2 regions of the Lentibacillus salinarum genome follow, and region 1 is predicted to be linked to the other one. Evidence: riboswitches for the same ligand, from Rfam matches in the RefSeq annotation. Region 1 holds a riboswitch; the other holds the start of a gene.

Region 1 (4,200 bases):
TGGCGCAGCGTTGTAGGCAAGCTAGCAATAACCATCCTATTGCTAGTTTCTTTTGTATTATTTATTTTAACGATTTTATTATTGGAGTTTTTTGAAACCTTTCATGTCAATGAAGCTGAAAAAGAAATGATGCAGACAGCAACAAAAGTGTCCCGTATCGTTGAACAACATGATGATCAGGCACTGGCGCTGGAAAATGCAGAATTGGTAAAAGACCCGGTAAGCCGGCTTGCCGTTATTTATGATGATGGGACATCACGGACATCTGACAGTACGGATAATGATTTAAACGAACTTGATCCACAATGGCTGCGGAATGATGAAGACTTGAGGGATGTTTTCACCAACGGTCAGGATGTTAAAAAAGATACAATGCTCCCGAGCAGTCATGTTGAAGCCATGATTGTCGGTACTCCGATCGAGCAGGGTGGCGCTGTCTTTATTTACCAATCCCTGGATATTGTCAATCAGACCAAAGCGGAGACGACTAAAATCATCTTTCTGGCTGCCGGGATTGCCATTATTTTAACGACTATTTTCGCTTTCTTTCTGTCAACACGAATCACATCACCATTGATAAAAATGAGAGAGGCCGCGCTTGATTTGACAAGAGGGGAATTTAATACGAAAGTGCCGATTCTGACCCATGATGAGATCGGTGAACTGGCGATGGCCTTTAACCGGATGGGCAGACAGCTGAAATTTCATATTAATGCCTTAAGGCAGGAAAAGGAGCAAATTTCCAACATTGTCAGCTCGATGGCTGATGGGGTCATTACGTTGAACCGCAACGGGGATATGCTCGTGACCAATCCGCCAGCAAAACAATTTATACACAATCTATATTATGAAAATGGTATGGAGCCTGAGGACGATCATCTGACAGCCCCCGAGCCATTAAACGAAACATTACGCAGTGTCATCCACGGGGAAAAAGAAGTAATCCGCGAAATCAATACACAGGGGCGTACATGGGTCATGATCATGACACCGTTATATGACCAGACGTATGTGCGCGGAGCTGTCGCGGTTATCCGGGATATGACAGAAGAAAGACAGATGGACAAGATGCGTAAAGATTTTATTGCTAATGTTTCCCATGAATTACGGACGCCGATTTCAATGCTGCAGGGATATAGCGAGGCAATTGTTGATGATGTTGCGGAATCAACAGAAGAAAAGAACGAGCTGGCACAGATTATTCATGAAGAGTCCCTCAGGATGGGCAGGCTTGTTAATGAATTACTGGACCTAGCCCGAATGGAAGCAGGCCATACCCGGCTAGACAAGACGATGATTGACGCCGAATCGTTTGTAGAACGCATTTTAAAAAAGTTTAAAGGGATTGCTGAGGAAAGTCATGTTCAATTAATATCTGAAAGGCATCTGTCGGTATCAATGATTTCTATCGATACCGATCGAATTGAACAGGTTTTCACGAACTTGATTGATAATGCCATCAGACATACAAAGCAACATGGTTATGTCAAAGTTGTTGTTGAGGGGACTGCCACTGAACTGCATGTATCCATAGAGGATAACGGTAGCGGTATACCGGAAGAAGATATACCGTTTGTGTTTGAACGTTTTTACAAGGCTGATAAATCACGGACACGCAACGGCAGAAAGAAAGGAACAGGACTTGGTCTGGCCATTGCCAAAAATATTGTCGAAGCGCATGATGGGACCATCACCGTACAAAGCAAACTGAATGAAGGGACAATGTTTGACATCAGGCTTCCCTTGTAAAAATTGTTTATCATCATGCCTAGAAAAAACAGCATCCCTATGCTACGATAGTTTTGCAACGAAATAGGAATACGAGATGTTGGTGTATTCACTTAATAGGGAATCCAGTGCGAATCTGGAACTGTCCTCGCAACTGTAAGTGATCGACGAAATAAGCGTTAACCACTGTATGGGCTGACCATATGGGAAGGGCTTAAAGTAGGTGAGCATCATGAAGTCAGTAGACCTGCCAGCATCGCATGTTTCAATGCTTCGGGGATTTGAGTGTTTGGGACAACCGGAACTGCCATATGGTACTGTTGTATGTTTCGATTGTCTGATAAGCCGACCTTTGAACAACCGCTTGAAGGAGGTTGGCTTTTTTTTATTTTGGGTGGGTGACATACGCGTACCAGTCAGGTTTTGGTTCCCGCGCCCGCTTCTCCACACACAAACAGAGACATAGGAGGAATTGGAAAATGAACAAATGGTGGTTGCCTTTAGCAATATTACTCGTTGTTATTGGACTGATGACAGGCTGTGGTGCCGGGGAAGAAAACCAAACCGAATCAAACAATGGTAATTTGCAGACTGCTACAAATGAAAATACAGATGGAGAACTTAGTGAAGACGAGATTCGTATTACGATAAGCCAGGATAATGGGAAAGAATACATTGATGAAAAAGAAATTGCAATTGAAGAAGGCGCCATTTTAATGGATGTACTGCAGGAAAACTTTTATGTGGAGACTGAGGAAGATGGCCAATTTATAACGTCCATTGAACGTGTTTCCGCTGAAGAAGATGAACAAAAGGCGTGGATTTTCGAGGTTAATGGTGAAAAGGCAAATGTGGGTGCTGCCGAATATGAACTGTCTCCGGGTGATAACGTAACATTTGATTACCAGGCATGGGAATAATGAATGAATACATATAAACTGACGCTGCTGGCGTTACTCGCTGCTCTTGCGGTTGTCGGAAGAAGTGTATTTGCCTTTCTTCCCAATGTCCAACCGGTCACATCTTTGATTATCATCTGCGGGTTGGTGCTTGGCCCGCTTGCAGCTGTCATCCTGGCGGTATTGACAACATTTCTGTCGAACATGCTACTGGGAATGGGGGTTTGGACCATATGGCAGGTCACATCCTGGGTGCTCATCGGATTAGTAAGCGGCTGGATCGGCAAATATCCGGGTCGGCTGCCGATTTATGTATATGCGGTCATCTGCGGTTATTTTTATGGCTTTATCATATCGTTAACAACATATTCGATCGCCGGGAAGTTTTGGTCCTATTATTTGGCTGGCCTGCCGTTTGACACATATCATGCGATTGGAAATGCTGTCTTCATATTCGTGCTGTATCCAATCATCAGCCATTTTTTCAAAAAATATGCCACGAACCGTTTTCAGTTGCAGAATACGAATCACTAACACATAGAAAAGCGTTCCTTTGTAATAGGACAGGAGCGCCTTTCTCAGTTTGGCTTTTCTTTTTATATGATGGTATACAGGAATCCGTCATCGAATACGTCAGACAGGAATCCGTCATCGAATACGTCAGACATGACTCCATCTTCACCCAGCTTCATATTTTTCTGGATCCCCAAGGAATGGCTGATCAGCGACTTTAATTGAATCGGTCGGACATCCTTCACAGGCATCCAACATATCGTCTTCCAATACTTCAGGTACTTCAGCAGTCCCTTCATTGTCATCCAGAACGACATAGGCCAGTGCCTCATCGTTATAATCATATATATTCGGAGCTGTGGTACCGCATGCACCACAGGCAATGCATGTTTCCTGATCAACGATTGTATATTTTGGCATGAAACGCCTCCCCACCAGTAAAACAACTTTCAACGCCTATCTTTTATTATAAATCGGTATGTTACACATTTCAACTTGGCTGTAACATGTTATGATGTGAATGACAGCCCAACGTTTTATCATGGGATATGTTGGCTGAAGGGGGGGTGAGCTGTTGTTGTTTGATGCTATCGTCTTAACAAGTTATGCCAAGTTTCATGGGAGTAGAAGCGTTTCGGCCGTCTATCATTTGCTGACCGGGAAACGTTCAATCCAAACGGTCCAAGATGCACATATTTATCAGTTGAATGATTTTTATGGAATTTATCCGACGTTACAGAAACAAGCATTTGACGAGCACATACATAGATTATCTGAACTTAACCTGCTTACATTCACTAACCAAAACGCTGGTTTGCCAACCAGCAAAGGGAAACACAGGATGGAGCAGCAGGATACGTACGGGCCTATCCAATACTTCAAGGGGCTGCTCTACCATCGTAAAGCTTCGGTTTTTTGGGAACGCCTGCTGCTACTTATCCAAACCATGACAAACAGTAAAGTGAATCATTTCCATTTCATTCCAATTATTGACAAACCGGTTGTGGCGGATTGGGTAAAAACACAATACCTTAAATGGAAAAACCATCGGACATGTTTC
Region 2 (4,200 bases), on a different contig from region 1:
CATCATATTGCTGACTCTCAGTTGAACATGTATCAACGTTTGAAGCTGGCTTTAACAGATGAGAGTCCAACAGTACCAGCTTTTGATGAAGAAAAGTGGGCTATTCAACCGGATACAAAGCTTCCCGTAGAATGTTCTATAAAAATGTTGGAAGGTATAAATGAGCGCATCGTATCTTTGGGTCATAGTTTAACGGAAGAGCATTTAGATCGAAGTTTTGTTCATCAGCTAAATGGTAATATAACAGTAGCGACAAAGGTTGCAAAATTAGCTTGGCATGAAGAGCATCACTTAGCCCATATAAAAATCGCATTATCAAAATAGCATAATATTTAAGGAATTGGTTTATCAAATCTCGGGTAAGCTAATTTTTTAAAATGGGGAAAGGAAAACAAGGGTGCGATTGTATAAGACGTAGGTAGAAAATGACAATTATTTTTAAAAAATAATCTTAAAATTGCTTAAAAGAATCCATCTTGATCAATCTTTTTTCAAAATGGATTCTTATTTATTGCAAAGTATGGTCCATGAGGTGTTTTTAATCAAACTTTATCCCAAAGTTACAGAAAAACGCTCCGTTGAATGTAGTTTCACTTTTCCCCGCATATAACGGCCACTAACCCACCTCAAAACGGCGGCTAACTGTCCGTAAATGCCCGATTCTGTTCGGGCCTGCAGGACGCAGGTCACAAAGGCGTTGCAACAGGATGTTGCGAATTTAGCCTTTGTTCCTCGTTATTCAACGGAGAAAACCGTTCCGTTGAATGTAGTTTCACTTTATGCGGTGGTAGGATCTGGCTTAGTTGCCGTTTTTCGTCGCTGGACAGCGGAAGCATTGGCAGGCGCACGTCGCCAACCGAAATACCCGTCATATTCAGGGCAGCTTTTACCGGCGCCGGGCTTGGCTGAGCAAACATCGCTTTCATCACCGGTAGGATTTCCTGGTGAATGGCTGCTGCCCGTTGGACGTTGCCGCTCGTGAAGCTCTGCACCATTTCTTGTATATCATTCCCGATCACATGGGCGGAGACCGATACGATGCCAGTACCGCCAATCGCCAATACTGGAAGTGTCAAATTATCATCCCCACTGTAAAGCGTGAAATCATCAGGCGTTTTGCTGATAATCTTTGTCATCGCATCAAGATTGGCGCTCGCTTCTTTGACGGATACGATATTGCTGATTTCCGCCAACCGGATAATGGTTTCTGGTGCAATGCCCACGGCGCTCCGGCCAGGGATATTGTACAGCATCACAGGGAGTGATGTCGCTTGGGCCACAGCTCTATAATGCTGATACAGCCCTTCCTGGGACGGTTTGTTGTAGTAGGGCGTCGTCAGCATGATCGCATCGACACCTGTCTGCGCCGCCTGTTTTGTCAACTCGATGGATGCGCGTGTGTTATTAGACCCGGTTCCAGCGATGACGGGTACACGGCCATCAGCAACTTGTGCAGTGAAGCGGAACAAGTCCAGTTTTTCAGTGTCTGTCAGCGTCGGGGATTCTCCGGTCGTTCCGGCGACTACTAAGCCGTCCGAGCCGTTTGCGATTAAATCATTGACCAATGTTCGTGTGGCATCGAAATCGATATCGCCATGATGATCAAATGGGGTCACCATGGCTGTTAATACCTGACCGAAATTCATCATTCACACACCCCTTTTGAAAGATTAAAAAGGGCTATCCCCATTGTTGCCATAAAAAAAACAACAACGAGGGTTCGCTGTTGCATGAGAAACGTTACTTAACCGTCTCTTAGCGCAAGATAGCCCTCCATATAGTTACCTATATGACAGTCCTGTATTTGTTCAATAGCAGAACCAACGGCGAAAGTATGAGCTTTGTGCCGTTTCGGCGAATCCCCCTTTCCACAATCGTCCCTGAATCTCATCATTCTCTGATTGTGTACTGATGGTCTTCGCTACCTCTACCTCACTTCAATGGATTGAAGTAAGAAAAATATATCATTTGAATCAACATAACATACACTCGATAAAAGTTCAAGGGATAGTCAGAAAAATATTGTATCCCTCCGTCCCGGCCAGGCTTCCGGCCATTTTTTTGGAAATCTATTGCATTGCCTATGATTCTATGATACGCTATAAATACAATATATATTGACAATAATTCAACCGACACACTATATATGGTGTTCGCGAGCTGTGGTGACATCTTAGTCTTAAAAAGGGAATCTGGTGTAAATCCGGAGCTGTCCCCGCAACTGTGAGTGTGGACGAACGGGATAACCACTGTATGACCAGCTTCACGGCGGTTATATGGGAAGGCCCTCAGTAGGGAGAAGCACAAGTCAGGAGACCTGCCGCATCGCGTGCGTTCGAATCCTCGGGGCAAGCGATGGCGAAACGACGGAAATAGTTCATATTTTCTGTCGTTTTATACCGTTCATCCCCTGGGTGAGCGGTTTTTTATATTGAGCTAGGACGGGTTCCGGGGAAACGGTGGGAGACCCTAAGCGATCATAAAGGAGGCAAACACATGACAATCGTCTTGAATGACGAACTGACACAACGGATTGACCAGGCAACACAAGGCTTACAGGTCGACAAAGAGACTTTTATGGAAAAAATACATAAGAAAGGTGCAGCGGCTACGAACGATCACTTAATCAAACGCGCCCTTGAAAATATCGATGAGGCAAATCCAGACTGGACATTCGTCGCCAGCCGGCTGTATCTGCATGACTTGTACAAACAGGCTGCGGCCAACAGGGGCTATGATTTTAGCGAGCGCTACAGCGATTTTTATGGACTCATCCAAACCCTTACCGAAAAAGGCATTTATACGGCGGAGCTGCTGCAGACATACACAAAAGAGGAGATCGATTATTTTGCCAGCATCATCGACCCGGCCTGCGACCAGCTGTTCAATTATCTTGGCCTTTATACCTTGACGACGCGCTATTTGGCTACTGATCACGATCAAAATATCTACGAACTGCCGCAGGAGCGGTGGATGGTGATTGCTATGCACTTAATGCAGCAGGAAGACCCGGCCCAACGCAGCCGGTATGTCGCTGAAGCCTATTGGGCGCTGAGCCATTTGTATATGACTGTTGCGACACCGACGCTCACAAACGCCGGCAAAACACACGGTCAGCTGTCAAGCTGCTTCATCGATACGGTTGATGATAGCCTGCAGTCGATTTATGACAGCAATACCGATATTGCCAATTTGTCCAAAAACGGTGGCGGCATCGGTGTTTACATGGGGAAAGTCCGGGGGCGCGGCAGTTCGATTAAAGGCTTTAAAGGCATGTCGAGTGGTGTTGTGCCATGGATCAAGCAGCTGAATAACACGGCGGTCAGCGTCGATCAGCTCGGCACCCGCAAAGGCGCCATTGCCATTTACTTGGACGTCTGGCATACCGATATTGAAGGGTTTCTCGATCTGAAGCTGAATAATGGCGATGAACGGCTGCGCGCCCACGATATTTTTACCGGTGTCTGCTTGCCGGATTATTTTATGGAACAGGTGGAAAAGCGCGGCGATTGGTATTTGTTTGACCCGCATGAAGTGCGCCAGGTGATGGGCTTTTCGCTCGAAGACTTTTATGATGAGGCGAATGGATCGGGCTCGTGGCGCGATCGCTACCTTGAATGTGTCGCGTCTCATCAGCTTACAAAGCGCGTTGTCCCGGCGATTGATATTATGAAACGGATTATGAAATCACAGCTTGAGTCCGGTACACCATTCATGTTTTACCGGGATGAGGTGAACCGGCAGAATAATAATCCGCACGAAGGCATGATTTACTGCTCCAACTTGTGCACGGAAATTACGCAAAATCAGTCACCGACAGAATTTTTGGAGGAACTGACCGAGGCGGACGGAACAATCGTGAAAAAGTACAAATCTGGGGATTATGTCGTCTGCAATTTGAGCTCGATCAACCTGGGGCGGGCCGTAACGGATCGGGTGTTGGAGCGGCTCATCCGTATTCAGGTCCGCATGCTTGATAATGTGATTGACATCAATACCCTGCCGCTGAAACAGACACAGATGACCAATCAGAAATATCGTGCCATCGGCCTTGGCACATTTGGCTGGCATCATCTGCTGGCAAAAGAAAATATCGGGTGGGAGTCGGATGAAGCAGTTGATTATGCCGATCAACTGTATGAAAAAATGGCTTACTTGACGATCAAAACGAGCATGGAGCTGAGCCGGGAGAAAGGCAGC

The links. A riboswitch is a leader RNA that binds a small molecule or an ion and turns the genes downstream of it on or off. The one in region 1 is predicted to bind cobalamin.
Region 2: another riboswitch for cobalamin. It lies ahead of ACFQ4A_RS06765 (ribonucleoside-diphosphate reductase subunit alpha); the one in region 1 lies ahead of ACFQ4A_RS02700 (DUF4430 domain-containing protein).

What each region holds. Positions count from the first base shown of each region.
Region 1 is NZ_JBHTNH010000002.1:383,817-388,016, reverse strand. Features, by position in the region: gene ACFQ4A_RS02705 (ATP-binding protein) at 1-1,749, shown strand, start outside; cobalamin riboswitch at 1,813-1,997, shown strand; gene ACFQ4A_RS02700 (DUF4430 domain-containing protein) at 2,208-2,648, shown strand; gene ACFQ4A_RS02695 (ECF transporter S component) at 2,652-3,161, shown strand; gene ACFQ4A_RS02690 (ferredoxin) at 3,306-3,560, opposite strand; gene ACFQ4A_RS02685 (helix-turn-helix domain-containing protein) at 3,715-4,200, shown strand, end outside.
Region 2 is NZ_JBHTNH010000012.1:650-4,849, forward strand. Features, by position in the region: gene ACFQ4A_RS06755 (YfiT family bacillithiol transferase) at 1-324, shown strand, start outside; gene dapA (4-hydroxy-tetrahydrodipicolinate synthase) at 687-1,646, opposite strand; lysine riboswitch at 1,759-1,938, opposite strand; cobalamin riboswitch at 2,147-2,339, shown strand; gene ACFQ4A_RS06765 (ribonucleoside-diphosphate reductase subunit alpha) at 2,497-4,200, shown strand, end outside.